Regions from separate parts of the Pseudomonas sp. NPDC087358 genome, predicted to be linked through region 2. Evidence: riboswitches for the same ligand, from Rfam matches in the RefSeq annotation. Region 2 holds a riboswitch; each other region holds the start of a gene.
What was found. Region 2 has a riboswitch for cobalamin ahead of cobW (cobalamin biosynthesis protein CobW). Riboswitches for the same ligand answer to the same signal wherever they lie in the genome.
Positions count from the first base shown of each region.

Region 1: another riboswitch for cobalamin. It lies ahead of cobO (cob(I)yrinic acid a,c-diamide adenosyltransferase); the one in region 2 lies ahead of cobW (cobalamin biosynthesis protein CobW).
Region 3: another riboswitch for cobalamin. It lies ahead of ACI2KS_RS09805 (ABC transporter substrate-binding protein); the one in region 2 lies ahead of cobW (cobalamin biosynthesis protein CobW).

Region 1 is NZ_JBJDOA010000019.1:43,390-53,170, reverse strand. Features, by position in the region: gene ACI2KS_RS28080 (C40 family peptidase) at 1-513, shown strand, start outside; gene ACI2KS_RS28075 (PQQ-dependent sugar dehydrogenase) at 549-1,907, opposite strand; cobalamin riboswitch at 2,045-2,288, shown strand; gene cobO (cob(I)yrinic acid a,c-diamide adenosyltransferase) at 2,399-3,010, shown strand; gene ACI2KS_RS28065 (cobyrinate a,c-diamide synthase) at 3,007-4,308, shown strand; gene bluB (5,6-dimethylbenzimidazole synthase) at 4,305-4,955, shown strand; gene cbiB (adenosylcobinamide-phosphate synthase CbiB) at 4,952-5,860, shown strand; gene cobD (threonine-phosphate decarboxylase CobD) at 5,853-6,857, shown strand; gene ACI2KS_RS28045 (cobyric acid synthase) at 6,854-8,332, shown strand; gene cobU (bifunctional adenosylcobinamide kinase/adenosylcobinamide-phosphate guanylyltransferase) at 8,332-8,853, shown strand; gene cobT (nicotinate-nucleotide--dimethylbenzimidazole phosphoribosyltransferase) at 8,850-9,781, shown strand, end outside.
Region 2 is NZ_JBJDOA010000003.1:602,455-612,235, reverse strand. Features, by position in the region: gene cobN (cobaltochelatase subunit CobN) at 1-759, opposite strand, end outside; gene cobW (cobalamin biosynthesis protein CobW) at 762-1,832, opposite strand; cobalamin riboswitch at 1,969-2,188, opposite strand; cobalamin riboswitch at 2,382-2,602, shown strand; gene ACI2KS_RS09575 (CbtB-domain containing protein) at 2,700-2,885, shown strand; gene ACI2KS_RS09570 (CbtA family protein) at 2,897-3,619, shown strand; gene ACI2KS_RS09565 (cobalamin biosynthesis protein) at 3,616-4,035, shown strand; gene cobM (precorrin-4 C(11)-methyltransferase) at 4,153-4,899, shown strand; gene nfuA (Fe-S biogenesis protein NfuA) at 5,154-5,747, opposite strand; gene ACI2KS_RS09550 (acyltransferase family protein) at 5,845-6,864, opposite strand; gene ACI2KS_RS09545 (fatty acid cis/trans isomerase) at 7,195-9,495, opposite strand; gene metH (methionine synthase) at 9,668-9,781, shown strand, end outside.
Region 3 is NZ_JBJDOA010000004.1:15,237-25,017, reverse strand. Features, by position in the region: gene ACI2KS_RS09820 (aldo/keto reductase) at 1-744, shown strand, start outside; gene ACI2KS_RS09815 (NCS1 family nucleobase:cation symporter-1) at 976-2,484, shown strand; gene ACI2KS_RS09810 (aspartate/glutamate racemase family protein) at 2,507-3,229, shown strand; cobalamin riboswitch at 3,336-3,534, shown strand; gene ACI2KS_RS09805 (ABC transporter substrate-binding protein) at 3,674-4,705, shown strand; gene ACI2KS_RS09800 (FecCD family ABC transporter permease) at 4,708-5,727, shown strand; gene ACI2KS_RS09795 (ABC transporter ATP-binding protein) at 5,724-6,512, shown strand; partial or broken gene ACI2KS_RS09790 (cache domain-containing protein) at 6,718-7,806, shown strand; gene ACI2KS_RS09785 (methyl-accepting chemotaxis protein) at 7,897-8,664, shown strand; gene ACI2KS_RS09780 (gamma-glutamyltransferase family protein) at 8,819-9,781, opposite strand, start outside.

The DNA of each region.
Region 1 (9,781 bases), on a different contig from region 2:
GTCGCTTCACTGGCTCTATTGCTGGCCGCCTGCTCCAGCAATCCTCGGCCAGCCCCGCCCAAGGTCATTTCCAGACCTGTGGTTTCCGTTCCTTCCCAGTTTTCTTCGCCTCTGGCTGACGATGTGCTGCTGCGCGCCATTGGGCTTGTCGGTACGCCTTATCGCTGGGGCGGCAACACGCCTGATTCGGGTTTCGACTGCAGTGGTCTGATCGGTTATGTCTATCAGGGCGCGGCAGGCATCACCCTGCCACGTTCGACTCGGGACATGATCAATCTGCGTGGGCCGGATATCGATCGCACTCAACTGCAGACCGGCGACCTGGTGTTCTTTGCCACCAGTGGCGGCTCGAATGTCAGCCACGCGGGGATCTACGTCGGAGAAGGGCGTTTCGTGCATGCGCCAGCCACCGGCGGGACGGTCAAGCTCGACAGCCTCGACAAGCCTTATTGGCAGAAAGCCTGGTTGAACGCCAAGCGCGTGATTACGCCGTCGAATCTGGCTCGCCAGTAACTGGCAGCGAAAATGTAATCAGGACCGGTGGTCTATCAGGGCTTGTTGGTCGAAGCCTGGACCGTCCGCGCCGCCGTCCGCGCCGCCGTCACTCGCCAGATTTTGTTGCCGACGTCATCGGCCACCAGCACCCCGCCCTTGTTGTCATTGACCACGCCCACCGGCCGACCTTGCGCCTTGTCATCGGCATTGAGGAACCCGGTCAGCAGGTCCACTGGCGTGCCGCTCGGTTTGCCGTCCTTGAAGGGCACGAACAAGACCTTGTAGCCGCTGTGCGGTTTACGGTTCCACGAGCCATGCTGGCCAACCAACAGCCCTTCATTGAACGGTGCTGGCAGCGACTTGCCGTCTGCAAAGGCCAGGCCCAGCGATGCGGTATGCGGGCCGACAGCGAAATCCGGCGCGATGGCCTTCTGCACCATCTGCGCGTTCTGTGGCGAGACCCTGATGTCCACGTGCTGGCCGTAATAGCTGAACGGCCAGCCATAGAAGGCGCCGTCCTGCACGGAGGTCACGTAGTCGGGCACCAGGTCGCTGCCGATCTCGTCGCGCTCGTTGACCGCCACCCATAGTTTGCCGGTGTGTGGATCCCAGTCCATGCCGTTGGGGTTGCGCAGGCCGGAGGCAAAGATCCGGTGATTGCCGGTGGCAGCGTCCACTTCCCAGATAGCCGCCCGATCCTTCTCCGCCTCCAGGCCGTTTTCAGCGACGTTGCTGTTGGAGCCGACGGTCACATACAGCTTGCTGCCGTCCTTGCTGGCGATGACGTTCTTGGTCCAGTGGTGATTGATGGTGCCGCCGGGCAGGTCGGTGACTTTCAGCGGCTCGCCCTTTATCGACGTTTCGCCCGGCTGGTAGTTGAAACGCAGCAGGCGGTCGGTGTCGGCCACATAGAAATTGTTGCCCACCAGTGTCATGCCGAACGGCGAGTTGAGGTGGTCGATGAAGACGGTGCGGGTTTCGGCGATGCCATCATGGTCCTTGTCGCGCAGCAGGGTAATGCGGTTTGCGCTCGGCACCCCGGCACCGGCGCGGCCCATGACTTTTTTCATGACCCAACCCTTTATGCCTTTGCTGTCGTCCGGTTTTGCCGGCTCGTTGGTTTCGGCCACCAGCACATCGCCATTGGGCAGTACGTAAAGCCAGCGCGGATGATCGAGGTTCTCGGCGAAGGCTGCGACCTGCGTGCCCGGGGCTGCGGTGGGTTTGCCGCCTGCGGGCCAGCCGACGGCCGGGGCGATGTTGACCGTGGGGATCAGCGTCTTGTTGGGTTCAGGCAACTGGGGCGACGGTCCGGTGCCGTCCGAGACCTGCAGCCTGGACGACTCGCCGCATGCTGCGAGGCCCCCAGCGACCAACAGTAAAACCACAATCTGGGGTTTGAGCGTGAACATGGTCGAAACTCCCTTTGCTGGCAGTCATGCAATGGCATGTCTAGCAATAGAGGCCTGGCCTGGCGCAGGGGTTCAACCGGTGATCAATTGCGCCATTGGGCCGAGCTTCGATTGACGCTCCGGGGGCAACCCACTAACCTTCGCGGCTTGTTTCAGGTGCCCGCGACCAAGGTCGATCAACAGGGTGAAACAGGGAAGCCGGTGCGAGCGCTCATGCGCTTAATCCCGGCGCTGCCTCCGCAACGGTAAATGAGTCAAGGCCACGCACACCGCCACTGTGTTCATCGAACATGGGAAGGCGCGCGGCCCGCGCAGAAACGGCAATTGCCTGTCTGTGTTCGCTCATGAGTCCGGAGACCGGCCTGATCCAATCAACAGCATCACGGAGGGCGATGCTCTGCGCAGGCTCGGGCATTCAGGTCCCGGCGCCTGCTGTCAGTCTTTGCCTGCGTCCTCCGTTTGCCACAGCTGCCCTCAAGCGGAGAGCCCGGATGAGCGAATCCCCCGAACGTGACGAACGCCACCTGGCGCGCATGCTGCGCAAAAAGGCGGTAATGGACGAGCGCATTGCCAGCTCGCCGAACGAATGCGGCCTGTTGCTGGTGCTCACCGGCAACGGCAAAGGCAAGAGCAGTTCCGCCTTTGGCATGTTGGCACGGGCCATGGGCCACGGCATGCAGTGCGCCGTGGTGCAGTTCATCAAGGGCCGCAACGCGACCGGCGAAGAACTGTTCTTTCGTCGTTTCCCCGAACAAGTGCGCTACCACGTGATGGGCGAGGGGTTCACCTGGGAGACCCAGGACCGCCAGCGCGATATCGCCGCCGCCGAAGCGGCCTGGGCGGTGACCCAGGGCATGCTCAAGGACCCGACCATCGGGCTGGTGATCCTTGATGAACTGAACATTGCCCTCAAACACGGTTACCTCGATCTTGAGCAGGTGCTCAGCGATCTGCAGGCGCGCCCGCCGATGCAGCACGTGGTAGTGACCGGCCGTGGCGCCAGGCAGGAGCTGATCGACCTGTCCGACACCGTTTCCGAAATTGCCGTGGTCAAGCATGCGTTCCAGGCCGGCATCAAGGCGCAGAAAGGCATCGAATTGTGAGTCAACGTTTACCAAGGCAATGCCCTGCGGTGTTGATCGCCGCCCCGGCGTCCGGTCAAGGCAAGACCACCGTCACTGCGGCGCTCGCGCGGCTGCATCGTAATCAGGGGCGCACCGTGCGCGTGTTCAAGTGTGGGCCGGACTTTCTCGACCCGATGATCCTCGAGCGCGCCAGCGGCAACCCGGTCTATCAACTGGATATGTGGATGGTCGGTGAGCAAGAAAGCCGTCGCCTGCTGTGGGAAGCCGCCGCAGATGCCGATCTGATTCTCATCGAGGGGGTCATGGGGCTGTTTGACGGCACGCCTTCGAGCGCCGATCTGGCGCGGCACTTTGGAGTACCGGTGCTGGCCGTGATCGACGGCACCGCCATGGCGCAGACCTTCGGTGCGTTGGCCTTGGGCTTGGCGCGGTATCAGCCTGACCTGCCATTTGCCGGCGTGTTGGCCAACCGCGTCGGTACCGTGCGGCATGCGCAGTTGCTCGAAGGTAGCCTGACCGAAGGCTTGCGCTGGTATGGCGCGCTGTCGCGGGAAACCGGGATCGAACTGCCAAGCCGGCATCTGGGGCTGGTTCAGGCCAGTGAACTGAACGACCTGGACGTGCGCCTGGATGCCGCCGCTGCGGCACTGGCCAGCACCTGCGACGCCGCGTTACCGCCCGCGGTGACCTTCGCTGCGCCCGATTTCCTGCCCGCCGAGCCGTTGCTTCGCGGCGTGCGCATAGCCGTCGCCCATGACGAGGCCTTTGCCTTTACCTACGGCGCCAGCCTGGATCTGCTGCGTGCCATGGGCGCCGAGTTGGCGTTTTTCTCGCCGATCCGCGACAGCCAACTGCCTGAAGCTGACAGCCTGTACCTGCCCGGCGGCTACCCGGAGCTGCACCACGTAGCGCTGGGGCAAAACCTGGCGATGCTGCAGGCGATTCGTGCTCACCACGCGGCAGGCAAGCCACTGCTGGCTGAGTGTGGTGGCATGCTTTACCTGCTCGATGCCTTGACCGATGTCGACGGGCAACGCGCCGAATTGGTGGGGTTGCTCAGTGGCGAGGCGGTGATGCAAAAGCGACTGGCCGCCCTGGCCCTGCAGGCAGTGGAACTGCCGGAAGGCACCTTGCGCGGGCACACCTACCATCATTCGCTGACCAGCACCGAGTTGACGCCAATTGCCCGTGGCATCAGCCCCAATGGCGGTCGCGGCGCCGAGGCGGTGTATCGCGACGGTCGGATGACCGCGTCCTACGTGCATTTCTATTTCCCGTCCAACCCCCAGGCGATGGCGGCGCTGTTGTTGCCATGACTGACCACGCCTTCAGCGCCGATGAGCGCGCGGCCGTGTACCGGGCCATTGCCGAGCGCCGGGACATGCGTCACTTCAGTGGCGGGGCGGTGGCCCCTAAACTACTGGCGCGCTTGCTGGAAGCCGCGCACCAGGCACCCAGTGTCGGCTTGATGCAGCCATGGCGCTTCATTCGCATAAGCGATCGCCAGTTGCGCACGCAGATTCAGGCGCAGGTCGAAGAAGAACGGGTTCGCACCGCTCAGGCGCTCGGCGAGCGTTCCGATGACTTCATGAAGCTCAAGGTCGAAGGCATCACAGAGTGCGCCGAAGTATTGGTCGCGGCCCTGATGGATGACCGCGAGAAGCATATTTTCGGGCGTCGCACCTTGCCGGAAATGGACATGGCGTCGTTGTCCTGTGCGATCCAGAACCTGTGGCTGGCCGCGCGCGCCGAAGGCCTGGGGATGGGCTGGGTGTCGCTGTTCGACCCGCTTTCACTGGGCCAGTTGCTGGATATGCCAAGCGGTTCAAAACCCTTGGCGATTCTGTGCCTGGGGCCGGTTCAGCAATTCTATCCGGCGCCGATGCTGGTACTCGAAGGCTGGGCGCAGGCGCGTCCGCTGCAAGAGCTGATCTATGAGAACAAATGGGGAGTGAGTCCATGAGCGTGGCGTTGTTGAGCGTCGCCGGCGTTGCGCTGGATGCGCTGCTGGGCGAGCCCGAACGAAACCACCCGCTGGTCGCGTTCGGGCGCTATGCCGAGCGTATCGAGCAGCGTTTCAATGCCGCAGGTCGTGGCTGGCGCAGCCACGGTGTCAGCGCCTGGTTCATCGCAGTGATCCCGCTGACCCTGCTGGCCACGGTCCTCAGCTGGTTGCCCTACATCGGCTGGCTGGTGGAAGTGGCGGCGCTTTACTGCGCGCTGGGTCTGCGCAGTCTGGGCGAACATGTCCAGCCGGTGGCCCAGGCGCTGCGCAGTGACGATCTGCCAGAAGCCCGGCGCCGCGTGGGTTATCTGGTCAGTCGCCAAACCACCGAGCTGGATGCCACCGAAGTGGCGCGCGCCGCTACCGAATCGGTGCTTGAAAACGGCAGCGATGCGGTGTTCGCTGCCATTTTCTGGTTCGCGGTGCTGGGCGCGCCGGGTGTCGTGCTCTATCGTCTGAGCAACACACTGGATGCCATGTGGGGCTATCGCAACGAGCGCTTCGAGCGTTTCGGTTGGGCTGCGGCCAGGATCGACGATCTGCTTAACTACATTCCTGCACGACTGGTGGCGTTGACCTACGCGCTGCTGGGCAAAACCCGACTGGCGCTGCGCTGCTGGCGGACTCAGGCGCCGCAATGGGACAGCCCCAATGCCGGCCCGGTCATGGCATCGGGCGCAGGCGCGCTGGGTGTCGAATTGGGCGGGGCGGCGATTTATCACGGCCAGGTGCATCAACGTGCGCAACTGGGCGAGGGCTTGCCTGCGGACGCCACCTCCATTGATCGCGGCTGGCAACTGGTGCAACGCGGCGTCTGGCTGTGGCTGTTGATCCTCTGCCTGGGAACTGAACTCTATGCTTGAGCACGGCGGCCGGTTACGCGGTGCAATATTGAAGTACGGCATCGACGAGGCGCACTGGCTCGACCTGTCCAGCGGCATTTCGCCGTGGTCGTGGCCGATTCCGTCGATTCCGGAAGCGGCGTGGGCGCGCTTGCCTGAAACCGACGACGGCCTGGAAAACGCGGCGCGCCTCTATTACGGCGCGCCGGATCTGTTGCCCGTGGCCGGTTCGCAGGCGGCGATTCAAGCGTTGCCGCGACTGCGTCCTACGGGCAAGGTCGGCGTGTTGTCGCCCTGTTATGCCGAGCACGCCGAAGCCTGGCGCAGTAACGGGTTTCTGGTGCGCGAGGTATTGGAGCACGAGGTAGAGCGCTTTATCGACACCCTCGACGTGCTGGTGGTGGTCAACCCCAACAACCCCACCGGCCTGAGCCTGGCTCCCGGGCGTCTGCTGGAGTGGCATGCGCGCCTGGCACAACGCGGTGCCTGGCTGGTGGTGGATGAGGCCTTCATGGACAACACTCCGCAGCTGAGTCTGGCTGCGCAGACTCAGCGTCCAGGCCTGATCGTATTGCGTTCGTTCGGCAAGTTCTTTGGCCTGGCGGGGGTTCGACTGGGCTTCGTGCTTGCCGAGTCGCGATTCCTCAAAGTACTGGCCAGGCAGATCGGCCCCTGGTCGGTCAGCGGCCCGACACGAATTCTCGGGCAGGCCTGCCTGGACGACGTAGAAGGTCATCGTCTGCAACGCCAGCGCACCGAGCAGGCGAGTCAGCGTCTGGCCGAGTTGCTGAGCCGTCACGGTTTTGCCCCGCAGGGTGGCTGCGCGCTGTTTCAATGGCTGATTACGCCGTTGGCCGCCGAACTGCACGAGTTCTGTGCCCGGCGCGGCATCCTGTTACGCATCTTTCTCAACAATGGCGCGCATAACAGCAGCCTGCGTCTGGGCCTGCCTCGCGATGAAGCCGACTGGCAGCGTCTGCAGCAGGCCTTGAGCGACTTTTCCCAGGAGCGTGCATGAACCCTCCACTGCCCGGCAAAACCCTGATGGTGCAGGGCACCACATCAGATGCTGGCAAAAGCACGCTGGTGACTGCACTGTGCCGCTGGCTGACCCGCCAGGGCGTGCGTACCGTGCCGTTCAAGCCCCAGAACATGGCGCTCAACAGCGCCGTCACCGCCGACGGCGGCGAGATCGGCCGGGCTCAGGCCGTTCAGGCTCAGGCGTGTCATCTGCAGCCGCACACCGACATGAACCCGGTGCTGCTCAAGCCCAACAGCGACACCGGTGCGCAGGTGATCATTCACGGCCGCGCGGTGACCACCATGAACGCCGTGGCCTATCACGACTACAAGGCCATCGCCATGCAAGCGGTGCTGGCCTCACACCAACGGCTGAGCGCAGGCTGGCCGGTGGTGATGGTCGAGGGTGCAGGGTCGCCGGCTGAAATCAATCTGCGCGCCGGCGACATTGCCAACATGGGCTTTGCCGAGGCGGTGGATTGCCCGGTACTGCTGATCGCCGACATCAATCGCGGCGGCGTCTTCGCGCACCTGGTCGGCACCCTGGAGTTGCTCTCGGCGAGTGAGCAGGCGCGGGTCAAAGGCTTCATCATCAACCGCTTCCGGGGCGACATCGCGCTGCTGCAGCCCGGTCTCGACTGGCTGGAACAGCGCACCGGCAAACCGGTGGTGGGCGTGCTGCCGTTCGTGATGGACCTGCATCTGGAGGCCGAGGACGGTCTCGATCAGCGCCAGGCCGACAAGGCCGAGCAGGTGCTCAACGTGGTGGTGCCGGTGTTGCCGCGCATCAGCAATCACACCGATTTCGATCCGCTGCGCCTGCACCCTCAGGTCAACCTGCAATTCGTCGGGCCGGGTCAGCCGATCCCCCCCGCCGACCTGATCATCCTGCCCGGCTCCAAGAGCGTGCGCAGCGATCTTGCCTACCTGCGCGCTAATGGCTGGGACACGGCGATCAGTCGGCATTTGCGTTATGGCGGCAAGCTGCTCGGCATCTGCGGCGGCTTGCAGATGCTCGGCGAGCAATTGCATGACCCGCTGGGACTGGAGGGCGCGGCAGGTTCCAGTGCCGGTCTCGGTCTGCTGGCCATGAGCACGGTGCTGGAGCTGGAAAAACAACTGCGCAACGTGCACGGCCGCCTGACCCTGGAAGACGCCGAGGTCAGCGGTTATGAGATTCATGCCGGTGTGACCACAGGCGCGGCGCTGGAACACCCGTTGGTGCTGCTCAGTGACGGCCGTTGCGACGGCGCTCAAAGTGCCGATGGCCAAGTGGCCGGGACCTACCTGCATGGCTTGTTCGAAAACCCTGCGTCCAGCAGCGCCTTGTTGCGTTGGGCCGGCTTGCAGAACGTGCAAGCAGTGGACTATCACGCCCTGCGTGAGCGCGATATCGAACGGCTGGCCGATCTGGTGGAACAGCATCTGGACGGCAAGCTGCTCCGTGAACTCTGCGGTCTGGAGCCAGCCTGATGCTGCAATTGATCCTCGGCGGTGCACGCTCCGGCAAAAGTCGGCTGGCGGAAAGACTGGCCAGCGAAAGCTCACTGCAGGTGGTGTATATCGCCACCAGTCAGCCACTGGACGGGGAGATGAACCAGCGCGTGACGCTGCACCGTCAACGTCGCCCGGCCAGCTGGGGCCTCATCGAAGAGCCGCTTGAACTGGCCCGTGTATTGAAGCAGAGCGCAGCGCAGGATCGCTGTCTGTTGGTGGACTGCCTGACTTTGTGGCTGACCAATCTGCTGATGCTGGAAGATCCGCAACGATTGACCCAGGAGCGCCAGGCGTTGCTCGAATGCCTGGCTGAACTGCCCGGCGAAATCATTTTTGTCAGCAATGAAACCGGGTTGGGCGTCGTGCCCCTCGGTGAGCTGACCCGTCGTTACGTCGATGAGGCCGGCTGGCTGCATCAGGCGTTGGCCGAACGTTGCCAGCGCGTGGTGTTCACGGTCGCCGGCCTGCCCATGACCTTGAAAGGATCCGCACTATGAATAATGCCTGGTGGCTTGCGCCTGCACGGGAAATCGACCCAGCCAGCCGCGAGCAGGCGTTGGCCCGTCAGCAGCAGCTGACCAAGCCTGCGGGCTCATTGGGCCAGCTGGAAACGCTGGCGGTGCAACTGGCCGCCTTGCAAGGTCGAGACAGGCCCCGGGTCGACAAGGTCTGGATCGCCATCTTCGCCGGCGATCATGGCGTAGTCGCTGAAGGCGTGTCGGCCTACCCGCAGGAGGTGACCGGGCAGATGCTGCACAACTTCATCATGGGTGGTGCGGCGATCAGCGTGCTGGCTCGACAATTGTCGGCGCAGCTGGATGTGGTCGACCTGGGCACTGTGTCGCCGCTGAACCTGCCTGGCGTGCGTCATTTGAATCTTGGTGCGGGCACGGCCAACTTCGCCACGGCCGAGGCGATGACGCAGCAGCAGTTGCAAGGTGCCCTGCAAGGGGGCCGCGACAGCGTGCTGCGGGCCAGGGATGCCGGCACCGAGCTATTCATCGGCGGCGAAATGGGCATTGGCAACACCACGGTGGCCAGCGCAGTCGCCTGCTCGCTGCTCAACTGTGCGCCGCCGTTGCTGGTCGGGCCCGGCACTGGCCTGGATGCTCAGGGCATCAGCCACAAGACGCAAGTCATCGAGGCAGCGCTGCAGTTGCATGCCGAGCAGTCCGGCGATGCGTTGGGCAGCCTGCGTGCATTGGGCGGCTTCGAAGTGGCAGCGCTGGTCGGTGCTTACATGGCCTGTGCCCAGGAAGGCATCGTGGCGCTGGTGGACGGGTTCATCTGCACGGTGGCGGCGCTGGTCGCCGTGCAGCTCAATCCGTCCTGCCGCCCGTGGCTGCTGTTCGGCCATCGGGGTGCGGAGCCGGGGCACCGGCATGTGCTGCAGACCTTGCAGGCCGAGCCGTTGCTGGAGCTGGG
Region 2 (9,781 bases):
GGCCAGGCAAGCAGGTTCCTTGAGGCTGGCGACGGCAATCGGCAAAGGGTTCAAGCCTTGCGCCAGCAATCGCTGACAGAACACGTCGATGAAACCGGTATTGGCCGCCTGCAAGTGCGAGCGATAGAACAGCACCGCAGCCACCGGATTGCCTTCTTGCCAATCAGCCTGCCAGTCGTTCAAGCCGGCGCTGGCCTTGCCCGGATGGTATACAGCGGTGCGTGGCAGCGTCTGCGGCTCGCCCCAGGCGTAGTCGCGATCCAGCCAGCGACTGGCCAGGCAGTGAAACAGCTGCAAGGCGTTGTGCTTGCCACCCTGGCGCAGGTAATGCCACAGCCGCTCGCGATCCTGGGCAGGCTCGGTGCTCAGATCGCTGAGTTCCGGATCGGGACGGTCGTCGCCCGGCACCAGAATCAGCTTCACGCCGCCGTTTTTTTTAGAGGCCGCCGCCAGCGCCACCAGCCGCTCGACGCCATAGCGCCAGTAGCCGATACCGCCGTGCAGCGAAATCAGGATGACCTTGGCGTGGCGCAGCACCTGGTCGACATACAGATCCACCGAAGCGTGGTTCTGCACCTGCATGGGGTTGGCCAGACGCAGACTCGGGTAATCGTCTGGCAATTGCTGCGCGGTCTCAGCCAGCAACGCCAGGTGGGAATCGCCGCTGCACAGGATCACCAGCTCGGCAGGCGTTTGCCCAAGGTCAGCGATGCTGTCATCGGGGACGAAGCCTCCGGGCTGGGTGCGCAGCAGGTGCATGGTTAACCCTTGACCTCAACGGCGGCGCGCAGCTGGGCTTCGAGGACGGCTGCGTCCAGGTCCTGACCGATCAGCACCAACTGGGTCAGGCGCTGTTCGTCAGCCTTCCAGGCGCGGTCGAAATGCTTGTCGAAGCGTGTACCGACGCCTTGCACCAGCAGGCGCATCGGCTTGCCGGGAATCGCCGCAAAACCTTTGACGCGCAAAATGCCGTGCTGCACCACTGCCTGGGTCAGGGCGTCGAGCAACAGCGCTTCGTCGGCTTGCGGCAGCGAGATGGAGATGGAATCGAAGGCGTCATGATCGTGGTCGTCGTGGTCATCGCCTTCGTGGTGATCATGGTGAGTCTTGCGCCCATCGATGTGCAGCTCGGACTCGGCACCCACGCCCAGCAGAACGCTGATCGGCAGCTGGCCTTTGCTCGCTTCAATGACTTTCACCGCCGGCGGCAGTTCTTCGGCGACTTCGGCGCGCACGGCGGCCAGTGCATCGACGTCGAGCATATCGGCCTTGTTCAGAATCACCAGGTCGGCGCTGGCCAGTTGATCAGCGAACAGTTCGTGCAGCGGCGATTCGTGATCCAGGTTCGGGTCGAGTTTACGCTGCGCATCGACCTGATCCGGGAATGCGGCGAAGGTACCGGCGAGCACCGCCGGGCTGTCGACCACGGTGATCACCGCGTCGACTGTGCAGGCGTTGCGGATTTCCGGCCATTGGAAAGCCTGGACCAGCGGCTTGGGCAGGGCCAGGCCAGAGGTTTCGATGAGGATGTGATCCAGATCGCCGCGCCGCGCGACCAGTTCCTGCATCACCGGGAAGAATTCTTCCTGCACGGTGCAACACAGGCAGCCGTTGGCCAGCTCGTAGACGCGGCCATTGGCCTCTTCTTCGGTGCAGCCGATGGTGCATTGCTTGAGGATTTCACCGTCGATGCCCAGCTCGCCGAATTCGTTGACGATCACCGCGATACGACGCCCCTGGGCGTTATCGAGCATATGCCGCAACAGGGTAGTTTTACCCGAACCCAGAAAGCCGGTGACGATGGTGACGGGAAGTTTGGCCAGTGTTTTCATCGGATGCCCTTGAGCTTTGCGGCGGGCAGACTGGACGAGAACCGCGCGGCCGCCGATCAATGACAGGCATGCGGTTCGCTTCGCCACCGGATCACCCCGCCCGGTAATAATGAGAATTGCTGAGGGCGCTGTTCGAACAGCAGGCCCGGGTCGAGGCAGGTCTCCTGGCTTACGGCGGCCAGTCGCTGAAAGGTCATCAGGCGACCGGCATTCATCGCGCCTTCCCGCTTGCGCAGTGGCTATGCAATGAACATGACCGTTTACAGTTGCGGGGGCAGCTGTGGCATGGACCACATTCCCTTCTTAGCGCCGCGCCGGTGAGAACCGGAGCAGCGAACCTCAAGTGCGCAAGGCTACGCAGTGGTCCGGGGAAGGTCAACGAGCAAAAATCTTCGGGACTGAGGCCTCGTTTAGGAATGAGCTTGCTCGCGATCAACCTGGCCAGGCGACCTGATGTGGAACGGTCGATGGCAATCGCCAGCAAGCTCACTCCTACAGGGGATGCGCAACCAGCCCCCGTTGGTTGACTGAGGTGCTGCTGCATGCTTTCCTACACACCTTGTTACGGGTGCCCTTCACAGGGTGAAACGGGAAACCGGTGCGTTCAGGCCTCAAGGCTTGTGCAAGTCCGGCGCTGCCCCCGCAACGGTAAGCGAGTGAAGAGTCAGATCCACTGTGTCGGAAAGCGATATGGGAAGGCGATTCTTGAAGGCATGTGCTGCATGTGTCCCTCGCAAGCCCGGAGACCGGCCCGACAACGACACATAACAAACCCGCGGTGGGCGGGCGCTGTTGAGTTGACTACTGACGTGGGTCAGTGGTTTTCCCTGCGCCTTCCCGTCCGCTGACATTTCAGAGGGAAGCGCCATGTCGATCAGCACAACCAGCCAGACGTCCAGCAACATCAGCACCCAGAGCCAACGCCTCAGCGCTGCCATCAGCGCGATGATCCTCGGCGCGTGCCTGGTGTATTTCGCCGGTTTCTCGCACATCGACGCCGTGCACAATGCCGCGCACGACACCCGTCACAGCTCTGCCTTTCCGTGCCACTGAGACCTGCCGCCATGTTCAAGCGTATCGCTCAAACGGCCGGTTTCACCGGACTGCTCGCCGCCCTGCTGCTGACTTTGCTGCAAAGTTTCTGGGTCGCACCGTTGATCCTGCAGGCCGAAACCTACGAGAAAGCCCCCGCCGCCCAGGCACATGAGCATGAGCATGCAGGGGCCATGGCCGGTCATGTCCATGACCAACAAGCCTGGGAGCCCGAAGACGGCTGGCAGCGCGTGCTGTCCACCACCGGCGGCAATCTGGTGGTCGCCGTGGGCTTTGCCCTGATGCTGGCGGCGCTCTACACCCTGCGCACCCCGCGCACCGTTCGTGAGGGCGCGTTGTGGGGCCTGGCCGGTCTTGCCGTGTTCGTGCTGGCACCCACTCTGGGCCTGCCCCCCGAGTTGCCGGGAACCGCTGCCGCGGACCTGACTCAACGGCAGATCTGGTGGGTCGGCACCGCAGCCTCCACCGCCGCGGGGCTTGCCCTGATCGTGTTTGCCCACAACTGGCTGCTCAAAGTCCTGGGTGTGGCGATTCTGGTGGTGCCTCATCTGGTCGGTGCGCCGCAGCCTGAAGTGCATGCCTCGCTGGCACCTGAAGCCCTGCAAGCGCAATTCAAGATCGCCTCTCTGCTGACCAACGCCGTGTTCTGGGTCGCCATGGGCCTGATCAGCGCCTGGCTGTTCCGCCGCAGCGAGGCGTCCTCGGCTCACTCCGGTCTGAACCACGCCGTATGACTGCGGCCGGCGACCGGCCGATACTGGTGATCGGCCTGGGCTGCCAACGCGACTGCCCGGCGTCGGTGCTCATGGGCTTGATCGAGGTCAGCCTGCTGGAACATCGACTGTCGCTGTCCGACATCACCGCCCTGGCCTCCATCGACAACAAATCGTCGGAGCCTGGGCTGCTGGAACTGGCGCAGCAACTGACGTTGCCGCTGACGTTTTTCAGCGCTGAGCAGCTGGCCGGCTTTGAACCGCAGTTGACCCATCGCTCAGCGATAGCGTTCGAACACACCGGCTGTTATGGCGTCGCGGAAAGCGCGGCGCTGGCGATGGCTTCGCGCTTGTCGAACCGTGCTGCCAAGCTGCTGATCCCGCGCACCAACAGCTCGCAGGTGACCTTTGCCTTGGCCGGCCACGAGCCCCTGTAGCAGTCGGCCTGCCGGCGGTGGCGATCTTGCGCACGCCTGCGCCGGCAAGCCGGACTGCTTCAGGTGCGTATTCAACCCTGACACAATGCTTGAACCTCAATAGCGTCTGGAGACCCCATGACCGTTTTTTTCATCGGTGCAGGCCCTGGCGACCCTGACCTGATCACGATCAAGGGCCAGCGTCTGATTCGCACATGCCCGGTGATCATCTATGCCGGATCGCTGGTGCCCGAGGCCGTGCTGCAGGGTCATCACGCCGTGCAGGTGACCAACAGCGCTGAACTGCATCTGGAGCAGATCATCGACTTGATGAAATCTGCTCATGCAAACGGCCAGGACGTCGCCCGCGTGCACTCGGGCGACCCCAGCCTGTACGGCGCCATCGGCGAGCAGATTCGCTGCCTGCGCCAGTTGCAAATCCCGTTCGAGATCATCCCCGGGGTGACCGCCGCAGCCGCCTGCGCCGCACTGCTCGGCACCGAACTGACCCTGCCGGACATCTCGCAGAGCGTCATCCTTACCCGCTACGCCGACAAGACCGCCATGCCCGAGGGCGAAGCGCTGGGCGACCTGGCGCGGCACAAGGCGACCATGGCGATTCATCTGGGGGTCAATCATCTGGGGAAAATCGTCGCCGAGCTGAGCCCACACTACGGCAGCGACTGCCCAATCGCCGTGGTTCACCGCGCCAGCTGGCCGGACCAGGACTGGGTGGTCGGCACGCTCGCTGACATCGAGTTTAAGGTGCAAGCCAAAGGCTTTCGCCGCACTGCGCTGATCATCGTCGGCCGGGTGCTGGGCAATGATGTGTTCAGCGAGTCATCGCTGTACCGCGCCGGGCATGCGCATGTGTTCAGGCCTTGAGTGAATCGCGCTGGTTTTAGCGCTGCCTGGCGGCAGAAGCGTTTCGCCTTCGGCGAGTGACTTTTGAAAAGCGACAAAAGTCACCAAGATTGCTTGCTCCTGGTTTGGCCTGCACCCAAGTCGCGATTTGTGGTGTCTGGACTACCGCGGATTTAGAAGCAAAAATAAAAAACAGGTGTGGGCACCGGACTTAAAACCCACACAAAACAAAAAGCCCCGAACCAGTCGGGGCTTTTCGAGTCAGGCAAAGTCGCTTAGTAGTAAGCGTTTTCTTTCTGAGTGTGGTCGGTGACGTCACGCACGCCCGACAGCTCGGGGATGCGCTCGAGCAAGGTGCGCTCGATGCCTTCCTTGAGCGTCACGTCAGCCTGGCCGCAGCCCTGACAGCCGCCACCGAACTGCAACACGGCGATGTTGGCTTGATCTTCCTCGACCACGTCGATCAGGGTGACCTGACCGCCATGGCTGGCCAGACCCGGGTTGATCTCGGTCTGCAGGTAGTAGTTGATGCGCTCGTTGATCGGGCTGTCGGCATTGACCATCGGTACTTTGGCGTTTGGCGCCTTGATGGTCAGCTGGCCGCCCATGCGGTCAGTGGCATAGTCGACCACTGCATCGTCCAGAAACGCCTCGCTGAAGGAGTCGATCCAGGCGGTGAAGCTTTTCAGGCCAATGGCCTTGTCTTCCGGTTTCTCTTCGCCCGGCTTGCAGTAGGCAATGCAGGTTTCAGCGTATTGGGTGCCAGGCTGGGTAATAAACACGCGGATGCCGATGCCGGGGGTGTTCTGCTTTTGCAGCAGATCGGCCAGGTAATCGTGGGCGGCATCGGTAATAGTAATAGCGGTCATGAAAATTCCTCGCAGACGTGGGCGCAGTTTACGCCAATCCACGGCAACTGACAAAGTCCTAGTAATTCGCTCAGGTAAAGCCGCGCCCATCAAGGGATCAGGGCAGCGCCGCTTCCCGGACCGCCCTTCTGCTGTCCAGCCAGCCTTTCATCCGTCGGTACAGGCCCTTCTCGATCCATTCGTAACTGAGCCAGGCGCCCAACGCGATCACCGGGACACACACGGCGAACGCGGCATACGGATTGACCCCATAGCGCTCGGTGACCAGCCAGCCGCAGTACAGCACCAGAACATGCAGCAAGTACACCGAATACGAACAATCGCCCATGGTTTTCAGTAGGCGACTGCCACGCATGTAGGGCTCCAGCGAAATGCACGCCACTACGATCACCGCGCTGGGGATGCCCCAATGGATAAATCGCAGGTCAGGCTGCAGTTGCTTGATGGCCAGCAATGCCGCGCCGATGGCCAGCAACGGCAGCCACAGACGTTCGGTAATCCAGCCGCGACGGTAGATGACCCCGATGCCGATGCCGAGCAGGAACTCATAAACGATGTCATTGGCATAGAATCGGCTGATCAACCCCGAGCGCCCCAGTACGTCGGTCACGGCGAACAGGGCGGCGCCGATGATCAACGGTCGCAGACGTTGCTGGAACAGGAAAACCATCGAGAACAGCACGTAGAACAACATTTCGTAGTTCAGCGTCCAGCCGACGTTCAATGTCGGGTACAGGCCATAACCGCCGGGGTTTTCCGAGGGGATGAACATCAACGACAGGATGAAGCTCTGCCAGTCGACCACCTGATGCGGCAGCAGCGGATGGGCGACCACCACCAGCAGGCCCATGACCAGGGTATAGAGCCAGTACGCAGGGACGATTCGAATGATGCGGTTGAGCATGAAACGGCTGGCGGGCATATCCTTGTCCACCGTGGACAGGTAAATCACCAGACCACTGATGACGAAGAAGATGTCGACGCCAACGGCGCCTTTTTCAGTGAAAAACCGCCCGACCGGGCCGCTTGGATGAAAATCGAAAAAAATCTGCATGAAGTGGTGACACACTACGGCCCACGCGGCGAGTGCCCGCAGGGCTTGAACCGAAATCAACATCTGCAACCTCTTGCTTACACGGATTTGACCCACGATTCGGGACCTCGAAAAGGCCGCATTTCTCGGGACGACTCACAGGCTCCGACTTGGGTTTTGCGCAAAAGGTTCGGCTGGATCGACGGGCTGCATAATGGCTGCAGGCCATGTTCTACAAGGGTTTTGCGGTTTCGCCCAGTACCTGTAGGCGTGAGCGTGTTGGCGATTCAGTTGTGTCAGGGACTCATTTTTTTCCCCGGTCCAATACCCCTGTCGCGGTCCGGCTTGCTGGCGGCAGCGACTTTGCGCGCTACCACCGGCAAGCCGGACGGCTACAGGAAAGTGGCGCAGAACTCAGAGATTCTCATACCGATTCATGTCCAGCACCCCCGCTTCCTGCGGCTCGGTCTCACGAATGTACTGGTCCAGCTCATGGAAATAGCTCCAGAACAGCGGATGGCTGCGACGCACGCCCCAGCGCTGGACGATCCGCTCGAACGCGGCCTTGTCATCCCTGGCCTGCTCCATCGCATCGACAAAGGCGTGCACGTCGCTGGCGGGAATATTGAACATGAAATTGGGGTAGCTGCTGAGCACGCCCGGGTAGATCGTCAGACTGTCCAGCCCCGGCTGATAGCGATACACCTCGCCCAGCAGGAACGCCACGTTGCTGTGCACGCGATTGCGCAGCAGGCTGTAGACGATGCGTTTGCCATTGCCGTCCTGAATGCGCAGCATCGTCGCTTCCGGCAACTGATTGATGACTTTCAAACCTGCTGCGGGACGGGAGACCAGGCGACTGAGGGTCTGCTCCACATCGCTGAACACCGGATCGAGCCCCTGGCGTGAGCAAAACGCGCCGCTGCAGCGGTTGATAGGATCCGGTGTCACATTCAGGGTTGCGGCCCGCTCGATCAACTTGCGCTCGAAATCACTCTTGGGGTCCTTCTCATCGAGCTTCATGCCGGTCGGGGTGTCGTCGTCGATGGCCTGGTAATCCAGCCACATCTTCACCTTGCCACTGTTCTGGTACCAGCTGCCGAGGATCTCGTCACGCTTGTTGGCCGGCATCAGACGCAGGAAGTTGACCTCGGCGCCGTTGCGAATCAGGTCGAAATACAGACGCGTCTGCACCTGATGCGAGACGTTGCCATAAACGTCGAAATTCACCGCCAACTGGTAATAGGTGCGCTCCAGCAGCGGGTAGTCGAACAGCCACACGCTGTTGGGCAATTCGCCGATCAGCCCCTTGTTCACCGAAGCACTGTCGAAATGCCGAAAGATCGTCAGCAAGGCGTTGTCGTTTCCGGCCCACAGGGTGGCCCAGCCTGGCGGCGGCATGTGCGCATAGGCGTCGCTGCGCAGGTCTCCGTACTCGTTGCGCCTGTCGCGGTAGTCGTGCCACACACTCAGCACGCTGCCCACATCATCGTTCTGCCCCGGCATCGCCAACAGCGGCGTGGCCTTGGCGCGATAGGCGGCATCGGTGATGTAACGGTCGTGAGCCGGCTCCTGGAACAGCGTCCAGAAGTGATCGCGGATCACGTCGGTGGCGATCTCGCCGCGGCAGACCGGGCCGCGGATGAAAGTGCGCACGAAGTATTCGGCGTTATCGAGCATGAACTGGTAACGGGCCACCGCCGGGATTTCCTTGAAGGTCTCGAACGGGTTGGCGCGGTGCTGCGGACCGTAGCCCGGCAATGCACTGGCGTGCCAGCTGCCGCTATAGAACAGCTGCTTGACCCGTGCCAGCTTCTGCGGGCCCATCGGGTAGGTGATGTGCGTCTTGTGCACGATCACGCCCTGCACCGGCAGCAGGCGGTAATAGAAGAGAGTGCCCGGATCGTCGTCGGGACGACGTGTGGCGATCAGGTCCACCGGCTGCCCGCTTGGCGTGCGCGAACGCACCCATTGAAAGAAATGCCCCGGCTCGCCATCGGTGAAGTAGATGTGCGCCAGAAACAGATGCTCGAACAGCCAGCGACCGACCAGCGCCTCGGTCGAGCCCGGACGATTGAGCAGGGTTTCCCAATCGATTATCTGCGAAGCCTCCTCGGGACTTGCCTGCAACGGCGTGCGCTCCACCGGGGCCCCGGACGCCAGCCAGCTTTGCAGAGTGTTGTACTGCACATCGGTGAGCCCGGTGACCGCCAGTGGCATGCCCTGGCCGGGGTGCGCCTTGGTATAGCCCTCGAACTCCTGCGGCAGCGGGCACATGTTCTGCCGACCGAGCCCCAACATGATGTCGTCCGGCAGCCGGGCATTGGGCACCAGTGGCGTGGCATGGCCGAACTCGAGCATCCTCGCCATCAGTGCCGCCTGGTTGCTCTGGCCGTCGAGCACTGAATAAAAGCCCTTTTTGCGCCAGGCGTCGGGACCATCGGCATCGTAGAAAATCCGCGTCGGAGCCACCGCCGTGCTGCGATCGCCCTGATACACCGGCACCTTGGACGCGCCGCGCAGTACACCTTCGCCGCTGCCCAGGTTCAGCTGACAGGCGGCATCATTGCAGGCGTGGCAGGCTACGCACTTCTCGGTGAAGATCGGCTGAATATCCCGGCTGTAGGAGATCGCGGGCGGCGGAGCGGGCGACTGCGCGAACGCTGCACCGCAAAACACTACAGCCAAGGCATTGGCGAACAAGCGATGCAACATGGAACGGACGTCCTGAAAACAAGAAACCCGCCAATTCTACCCGTGGCAAGCTGCCATCAACATGAACAGAATTCATGTAAATCTCGTAACGGTTTAAAACGGTACAGGTTTGCTATCATTTCGCACCTTTGGGCAACACCTTATTTCGCATTTCTTCATCCGGGTAATCTTCATGTCAGATCGCAGCGCGCGTCTTCAAGCACTCCAGCAGGCTCTCAAAGAGCGGATCCTGATTCTCGATGGCGGCATGGGTACCATGATCCAGAGCTATCGCCTGGAAGAAGAA
Region 3 (9,781 bases), on a different contig from region 2:
GAGCAGGACCAGCAGGCGCGCAGCGGTCCTTTCAGCTACGGATTGAAGAACAAAATCGTCACCGACTACAGCGCCGATGCCACTCTGCGCTCCATCGAAGCCAGCCTCAAGCGCCTGAGTACCGATCGGCTGGACATCGTGTTCGTCCATGACGTGGCGCAGGACGCCCATGGCGATGAATGGATCGAGCATTTCAACGTGGCCCGCAAAGGCGCCTTTCGCACCCTCACCCGCCTGCGTGAAGAGGGGGTGATCAAGGCCTGGGGCCTGGGCGTCAATCGCGTCGAGCCCTGTGAGCTGACCCTGGACCTGCAGGAAGCACGGCCCGACGGCTTCCTGCTGGCCGGGCGCTACTCGCTGCTCGATCACGATCAACCGCTACAGCGCCTGTTCGCCAAGGCCCGCGAGCACCAGGCCGAATTCGTCATCGGCGGCCCCTACAGCTCAGGTGTACTGGTCGGTGGCGAGCATTTCGAGTATCAACAGGCACCCCAGGCGATGCTCGACAAGGTGGCGCACATCCAGGAAATCGCCCGCCAGTATCAAGTCAATATCAAAGCGGCGGCTTTGCAGTTCGTGCTCGCCAACGATCTGGTGGCCGCGGTGATCCCGGGAGCCAGTCGTCCCGAGCGCATTGCAGAAGACGTCGCGGCGTTCCACGCCAAAGTCCCGGACGGCTTCTGGCAGGCCATGCGTGACCAGGGTTTCATTGCCACCCAGGCACCTGTACCGGTCAAGGATTGACCGACGCCGGAACGCGCCGGTAAAAATCAGTCAACGCTGCACAAATTGCCGGCGGTGGAGTCTTCAAGGCCGCCACCGCTGGCATCCCGTCCGGGTACAGATCCAACCCTTGTGCCCCGCCTGAATCCAGCCCGTCTGTAACGTCCTCGTTGACTCATCTGTCATTTGAGTTAGTCTTGCCTGCGCACTGTATACAAAAACAAATACAAATAGCGCCGGAGATTGTTGAACATGCCAGTAGACAACACCCTGGATCCAGACCTTGCCGTCCGTGCCTCGACTGCCGACTATCCGCCCCTGAGCCCCCGTCTTCATAACCATGACCTGGCGCCCAGACGCGCTCAGGGAAGAACCTGGGGTGGATACAGCATCTTTGCTCTGTGGACCAATGATGTACACAATCTTGCGAACTACTCGTTTGCCATCGGCCTCTATGCACTGGGCCTTGGCGGTTGGCAGATCATGCTGTCATTGGCCATCGGTGCGGTGCTGGTTTATCTGTGCATGAACCTGACAGGCGACATGGGGCAGAAGACCGGCGTGCCATTCCCGGTGATCAGCCGGGTCAGTTTCGGCATTTTCGGCGCGCAGATCCCGGCCCTGATCCGGGCGGTGATCGCCATCGCCTGGTTTGGCATTCAGACCTACCTGGCCTCGGTGGTGTTGCGGGTGTTGCTGACCGCGCTGGACCCTGCGCTGGCAGACTACGACCATGATTCCTGGCTCGGTCTTTCCAGCCTGGGCTGGCTGTGTTTCGTCAGCATCTGGCTGGTGCAGTTCGTGATTCTCGCCTACGGCATGGAGATGGTGCGCCGCTACGAAGCATTCGCCGGTCCCGTGATTCTGCTGACGGTGGCCAGCCTTGCGCTGTGGATGTACAGCCAGGCCAACGGGCACATCGCCTGGACGATCAAGGAGCCGCTGCACGGTGCGCAGATGTGGCGCAGTATCTTCGCCGGCAGCGCGCTGTGGCTGGCGATCTACGGCACGCTGATTCTCAATTTCTGCGATTTTTCCCGCTCAGCGCCCTGCAAGAAGACCATTCGCAGAGGCAATTTCTGGGGCCTGCCGATCAACGTGCTGCTGTTCGCCTTCATCACCGTGATCATTTGCGGCGCGCAGTTTTCCATCAACGGTCAGATCATCCAGAGCCCGACCGACATCATCAAGACCATCCCCAGCACGTTCTTTCTGGTGCTCGGCTGCCTGGCGTTTCTGATCGTCACGGTGGCTGTGAACATCATGGCCAACTTCGTCGCACCGGCGTTTGTCCTCAGCAGCCTGGCACCGCGGCACCTGACGTTCCGCCGTGCCGGCATGCTCAGCGCCATCGTCGCAGTGCTGATCCTGCCCTGGAACCTGTACAACAGCCCGGTGGTGATCGTGTATTTCCTCTCCGGTCTGGGCGCCCTGCTCGGCCCACTGTATGGTGTGATCACCGCCGATTACTGGCTGCTGCGCAAGGGCCGGGTCGACGTGCCGCAGCTGTATACCGAGAATCCTGCCGGGCCCTATCACTACTGGCGTGGGGTCAATCCGCGTGCGGTCTGGGCGTTCGTTCCGGCGGCGCTGATTTCGATCATCACCGCTTTGGTTCCGGCGTTCGATTCGGTGTCGTCGTTCTCCTGGCTGATGGGCGCGGCCATTGGCGCGGCGCTTTATCTGTTGCTGGCCGATCGCCGTACAACCTTCAGGGACGTCAGCGGTGAAAGCATCGCCGTGCAGGACGTCCAGCATTGATCCCAAGCAAGAGACCTCACCCATGCGAATTCTGATCGTAAACGTCAACACCACCGAGTCGATGACTCAGACCATCGCCGAGCAGGCGCGTAGCGTCGCCTCGCCCGGCACCGAGATCATCGGCCTGACCCCGCGTTTCGGCGCCGAATCGGTGGAAGGCAATTTCGAGAGTTATCTGGCGGCCATCGCGGTGATGGACCGCGTGCTGTCCTACGACCAGCCCTATGACGCAGTGATCCAGGCCGGGTATGGCGAGCACGGCCGCGAAGGCTTGCAGGAGTTGCTTGAGGTGCCGGTGGTGGACATCACCGAGGCGGCGGCCAGCCTTGCGATGTTGCTGGGGCACAAATATTCGGTGGTCACGACCCTGGACCGCGCCGTGCCGTTGATCGAGGACCGGCTCAAGCTGGCCGGCGTGTTCGAGCGCTGCGCGTCGGTGCGGGCCAGCGGCATGAGCGTGCTGGAACTCGAAGAGCAGCCCGAACGTGCATTGGCAGCCATCGCAGAGCAGGCGGTCGAGGCGGTCAGCAAAGACAAGGCCGAGGTGATCTGCCTGGGTTGTGGCGGCATGGCCGGGCTTGATCAGATGATCCGCGATCGCGCCGGCGTGCCGGTGGTCGATGGGGTCACCGCAGCGGTTGCGCTGGCCGAGTCGCTGGTGCGTCTGGGTCTGAAAACCTCCAAGGTGCGCACCTACGCCAGCCCACGGCCGAAGAAGGTGATCGGCTGGCCGTTTCGGCCATGAGCATCGGCGCCTGTCGTTGATTCGGGCTGCAGGCCGGGCAGAATCGCTGCGCAGTGTCACCGGGCCGCTGATTCGCCCCCGGCTGTCGCCTGTGACAGGCGAATCGTTTACCATCCCCGCCGCCGGTTTCCACTGGGAATTAATAGGGAATCCGCGAGCCCTGATCTCTGGGGCTCAAACGGAACTGTCCCCGCAACTGTAGGCGCTGAGCCCTGCTTCATGATTGCCACTGGGTTGCCCCGGGAAGGCCGAAGCACGGCGATGACGCGCCAGTCAGGAGACCTGCCGGCGAGCGTCAATCATTCACCGGCGGGGTGTCCGGGAAGGACACCCCTGCGCGCCTTGCTGGCGTGATCTGCACTTGCCCCTTTACCGGCGGCGAGTCGGGATGTGCTTTCCAGTGCCTGTTTCGTCGGCAATCAGGTTCACTGGAGATCGCCCTTCATGTCGTCGTACCGCCTTGCCTCCTCGCTTGTGGGCCTGACGCTGTCCATCGCCACGCTCATACCCCAGGCCGCGCTCGCCGCGTCGACCCGCTATCCGCTGACCCTCGACAACTGTGGCGTCGGGCTGACCTTCGCCCAGGTCCCGCACCACGCCGTCACCATCGGCCAGGCAGCCACTGAAATGCTCTACGCCCTGGGCTTGAGCCCTTCGGTGACAGGCACTTCACTGTGGTTCAACGAGGTCCTGGGGCAATACAAGGAGGCCAACGAGCAGATCGAACGCCTGGCCGACAATGCACCCAGCTTCGAGTCGGTCATCGGCAAACGCCCGGACTTGGTGCCGGTGCAGTTCGAGTGGATGGTCGGTCCGCAGGGCGCGGTTGGCACTCGCCAGCAATTCCAGGAACTGAACATCCCCACCTACATCCTGCCTTCGGACTGCGAAGGCAAGAATAATCTGGTCGGCGCCGATGGCACTCGTCTCCAGGCCTTCAGGATCGACACGCTGTACAAGAGCATTGCGCAACTGGCCGAGATCTTCGACGTCCAGGACCGTGGTCAGGCACTGGTTGCCGGTTATCAGGCGCGTCTTGCCAATGCAATGGAGCAGTCCGCAGCGCACCACGGCGAGCAGGTCTCGGCGGTGTTCTGGTTCTCCAGCCCCGACATCAACGTCGACCCTTACGTCGCCGGGCGCAAAGGCATTCCCGACTTCATGCTCAAGACCCTGGGCATGCGCAACATCATCGATTCGGACGAGGAATGGCCGACCGTCGGCTGGGAAACCATCGCCAAGGCCAACCCGACGATTCTGGTGATCGCCCGTATGGACCGGCGGCGCTTCCCCGCCGACGATCATGAGAAAAAACTCGCCTTCCTCAAATCAGACCCGGTGACGCGCAACATGGACGCGGTGAAAAACAACCGCATCGTCATCATGGACGCCAGTGCCATGGAATCCAGCGTGCGGCTGTTCGACGGCATCGAGCAACTGGCCAAAGCCACCCAAAGCGCTGCCGTGAGCCCATGAACATGCTAATTCGAGTGCTGGCTCACGGCACGTGGGTCAGCGTGCTATTGCTGCTGGCGGTGCTGGCCGGCGTCGCCATCGGCGAGACCTCAATCGGCTTGCCGGTGATCTTTCAAGTGCTGGCGAACAAGCTGTGGGCCGCCGGTTACCCGCTCGATGCCATTGATGAGGGCATCGTCTGGAACTACCGACTGACCCGAGCCATCGTCGCCGCCGCCTGTGGCGCGGGGCTGGCGATTTGCGGCGTGGTCCTGCAATCGCTGCTGCGCAACCCGCTGGCCGACCCCTACCTGCTGGGCATCTCCGCCGGGGCCTCGACCGGGGCGGTGCTGGTGGCCATCGTCGGGTTCGGTGCCGGGGCCATTTCGCTGTCCACCGGGGCCTTTGCCGGCGCTGTCGCAGCGTTTGCCCTGGTCGCCCTGCTCGCTCGCGCCTCGCGGGGGCAGACGCCTGCCGGGCAGATCATCCTGGCCGGTATCGCCGGCTCGCAGCTGTTCAATGCGCTGACTTCGTTTCTGATCACCCGCTCGGCCAATGCCGAGCAGGCGCGCGGCATCATGTTCTGGTTACTGGGCAACCTCAGTGGCGTGCGCTGGGCCTCGGTCGGGCTGGCAGTGCCGGTGGTGCTGATCGGTCTGTTGGTCTGTCTGTGGCACAGACGCTCGCTGGATGCCTTCACCTTCGGCGTGGACTCAGCAGCGTCGCTGGGCATTCCGGTGCGTCGGGTACAGACCCTGCTCATCGCCACCGCCGCGCTGGTCACCGCAGTGATGGTGTCGATTGTCGGCTCCATCGGTTTCGTCGGCCTGGTCATCCCCCATGCCGTGCGCATGCTCGCCGGCGTACGTCACGCCCGACTGCTGCCGCTGAGCGCCTTGAGCGGTGCGTTGTTTCTGATTGGCGCCGACGTGCTTTCGCGCACCTTGATCAAGGGCCAGGTGCTGCCCATCGGCGTGATCACCGCGCTGGTCGGTGCACCGGTGTTCGCCTTGATCCTGGCGCACGGAAACCGCAGCCGATGAACGTCATGACAGAGGCAGTCAGCAACGTGCTCAGTGGCATCAACCTGGGCTTGACCCTCAAGGGCGTGCCGTTGCTCAGCGAGGTCACCCTGGCCATTCGCGCTGGCGAGAACCTGGGCATCGTCGGCCCCAACGGTTCGGGCAAATCGACGCTGATCAAACTGCTGGCAGGCATCCAGCGCCCTACCCGCGGCGAGGTGTTCCTGCACGGTCAGCGCCTGTCGGGGATGCGCCGTCGCGACATCGCCCAACAGCTGGCGGTGGTTGAACAGCACGCCGACACCAGCGACTCCATCAGCGTGCTGCAAGCGGTGGAACTGGGGCGTACCCCCTGGCTCTCGGCACTCTCGCCATGGAGTGATGAGCACGCACGCATCGTTTGCCAGGCGATCACCGACGTCAATCTGCAACCACTGCGCCAGCGTCCCTGGCACAGCCTGTCTGGCGGTGAACGGCAGCGTGCGCACATTGCCCGGGCGCTGGCGCAACGTGCGCCGATAGTGCTGCTCGACGAGCCGACCAATCACCTGGATATCCAGCAGCAGCTGTCGATTCTGAAGCTGCTGCAGCAGTTGCCGGTGACCAGCGTCATCGCCCTTCATGACCTCAATCAGGCGTTGGCCTGCGACCGTCTGGCGGTCATGGACAAAGGACGCCTGGTGGCCCTGGGCTCGCCCTTCGAGGTGCTCACCCCAGCATGTCTGCGCGACACTTTCGGCGTGTCCGGTCATTGGCTGACCGATCCGTTTGACGGTTCCAGCATCCTGCGCCTGCGCGCCATCTGACTCGTCAATAGCCGCAGAGTGGGTGTCTGGGCGGGCGGAATCAACAGCGTGCGGCCAGGGCCATCATCAGTTCTAAAGAATCCGCCCGGCAGGCCGACACCGGTATACCATCAGACGGTTTCGCACCCCCATCGCACTGTCCTGATCGACCCGCTGCCTGCGTAGCGGTTGTTTACGCGTGATTAAAGAACAATCAGGAGCGCCGATGAACATCAAACAGAAACTGACCTGGGCCTTTGCGGTAATCGCCTGCCTGCCGATCATCCTGGTCGCGACAATGGTCATCATTAACCTGCGCAGCGACGCGCAAAGCGGCTTCGTCGACAGCAGCGGCCGGGAAATCCGCCAGGTGGCCAATGCCATGCAGTTGTTCTTCGAGGGCATCAGCCAGAACGTCGATTACCTGGCCGCACACCCGTTGATCACCGGCACTGGCGAAGGCGTCAAAAGCTACATGACCGCCCAGGCACCGGACATCCCGCTGTCCGATGTCGACAAGCAACTGTTCGGCTTTTTCGCCGGTATTGCCCAGAGCCATCCGGCCTATTCCTATGTCTCCTACGGGCTTGCCAACGGCACCTACGCGTACTGGCCGGGCGACCCGAAAATGGCCAGCTACGATCCACGCCAGCGTCCCTGGTACAAGAGCGCCCTGGCCAACCCCGGCAAGACCACGCGCACCGAGGCCTATTACTGGGCCGGTGACGATGCGGTGCTGGTCAGCACCGTACGCGCAGTCAACAACGCCCTGGGCAGCTCGGGTGGTGTGGTCAATATCGATGTATCGCTTAAACAGCTGACCACCATCGTCAAGCAGATCAAGCTGGGCGAAAGCGGTTACCTGATGCTGATCGAAAACAACGGCACGGTGCTGGTCGATCCCAAGCAGCCGGAACACAATTTCAAGAAGCTGGGTGACTTGGGTGACGGCTTCAGCCAGTTGGCCAAGGCAGGGCCTGGGCTGATCAGGGTCCAGATCAATGGCGAACATTTCATGGCCAACGTGTTCCCCTCCGATCAATTGGGCTGGAGCTTCATCGGCTTGATCAAGCAGGACGAAGTCATGGCCTCGGCTACCCGCCTGGCCTGGCTGATCGGCGTGATTGCAGCAGTGCTGGCGGTGGTGTTTGCCATCCTCGGCGCAAGCTTTGCGACCCTGATCGTGCGCCCGATTCGTGGCGTGGCCAGCGGCTTGGAGGGCATCGCCCAGGGCGAAGGTGACCTGACCAAGAGCCTGTTGGTACGCGGCAAGGACGAAACCGCGCAGCTGGCCAACTGGTTCAACCAGTTTCTGGCGGCGATCCGTGGGCTGATCCAGCATATCGGCCTGGCGGCGACCAAGATTCTCGACAGCTCCACCAGCTCGACCCGGGTATCCAATGACATGGCCGAAGCCGCCGGCCGTCAACGGGAAGCGGTGGACATGGTCTCGACCGCCTTTCACGAAATGGTCGCCACCGCCAACGAGGTCGCCCGCTCCTGCAGCCAGGCCGCCGAATCGGCCGACAGCGGTCAGCGCCAGGCGCGCGAAGGACAGCGGCAGATCGACGATGCCGTGAGCAGTGTCGATCGACTGAGCGCGGAGATTTCCCGGTCGGCAAACGACATGACACAGCTTGAAAAAGACAGCACGGATATCCAGTCAATCCTGGACACCATCCGTTCAATCGCCGAACAGACCAACCTGCTGGCACTCAACGCCGCCATCGAGGCCGCGCGTGCGGGTGAGCAGGGTCGCGGCTTTGCCGTGGTCGCCGATGAAGTGCGGGCGCTGGCCAAACGCACCGCTGATTCGACGGCGCAGATCGACTCGTTGCTGGGCAACCTGGCCAAACGCACCGCCTCGGTGGCGCAACAGATGCACACCAGCCTGGATGTGTCGCAGCAGTCGGTCGCCAAGATCGGCCAGGCGCGCAGCAGCTTCGGGCAGATCCGTGAGTCGGTTGACGTGATCCGCGACATGAACACGCAGATTGCCACGGCCGCCGAACAGCAACACCAGGTCGCCGAAGACATCAACCGTCACATCAACCAGATCCATGGCGATGCGCAGCTGGTGGCCGAACTGGCAGATTCGGCGCGGGGCGATTCGAGGAACCTGGCAGCACTGTCCAATGAACTGGACGGTCTGGTGCGTCGTTTCCGGACCTGACCCATACTGCCTGACAGGCCCGTGCCCGGCGGTTTCCAGCGGCACGGCTTGCCGGCGGTGGCGATCTGTGGAACGTCACCGCCGGCAAGCCGGACTGCTACAGAAGTCGGCATCGGTCAGCCGGTCGTGGACAGATTCAGAGCGCAGACAAACATCACCACGCCGCAATCGTCGAATCCGCCCTGGGTTCTGTCCCGCCGCACAACACGCCACTGAGCGGATCGCGCGAGATGATCTGCCCTCGACCGTAGTCGGTGGAGTCGTAGGCGATGCTGATGTCATGACCGCGTCGGGCCAACCCTGCGGCCAGATCCCTCGAAGCGCCCTGTTCGATGCCGACTTTCATCCCGCCCAGCCACTGCCAGCGTGGTGCGTCCAGCGCGGCTTGTGGGTTGAGGCCGAAATCGACCAGGTTCATGACCATCTGCACATGCCCCTGGGGTTGCATGTAGCCGCCCATGACGCCAAACGGCCCTACCGCCTGCCCGTCCTTGCTGAGAAAGCCCGGGATGATGGTGTGGAAGGTTTTCTTGCCGGGGGCCAGGCAGTTGGCGTGGGCAGCATCGAGGCTGAATTCCTGCCCGCGATTCTGCAAGGCCAGGCCGCTGTCGGGCAGCACCACCCCGGAACCGAAGCCGTGGTAGTTGCTCTGGATGAACGACACCATGTTGCCCTCGGCGTCGGCAGTGGCCAGGTACACCGTGCCGCTGGCGTGAGGATCGCCGGGCTTGGGGTCGGCGGCGAGCTCACCGATCATTGCCCGGCGCTGATCGCGGTAACGATCACTGAGCAGGTCGGCCACGGCCACGCGCATGTGCAATGGGTCGGTGATGTGGTGCAAGCCGTCGTTGTAGGCCAGCTTCATGGCCTCCAGCTGGCGGTGCCAGGTCAGCTGACTGTCGCGATGATCGAAATCGAAGCCTTCAAGGATTCTCAGGGTCATCAAAGCAACCAGCCCCTGGCCGCTCGGCGGTATTTCCCAGACGTCGTAACCCCGGTAATTGATGCTGATCGGATCGACCCACTGTGCACGGAAACCTGCCAGGTCTTCGGCGCGCAGATAGCCGCCCGTGGCCCGTGAATGCGCGTCGAGCCGCTGCGCCAATGCGCCGCGATA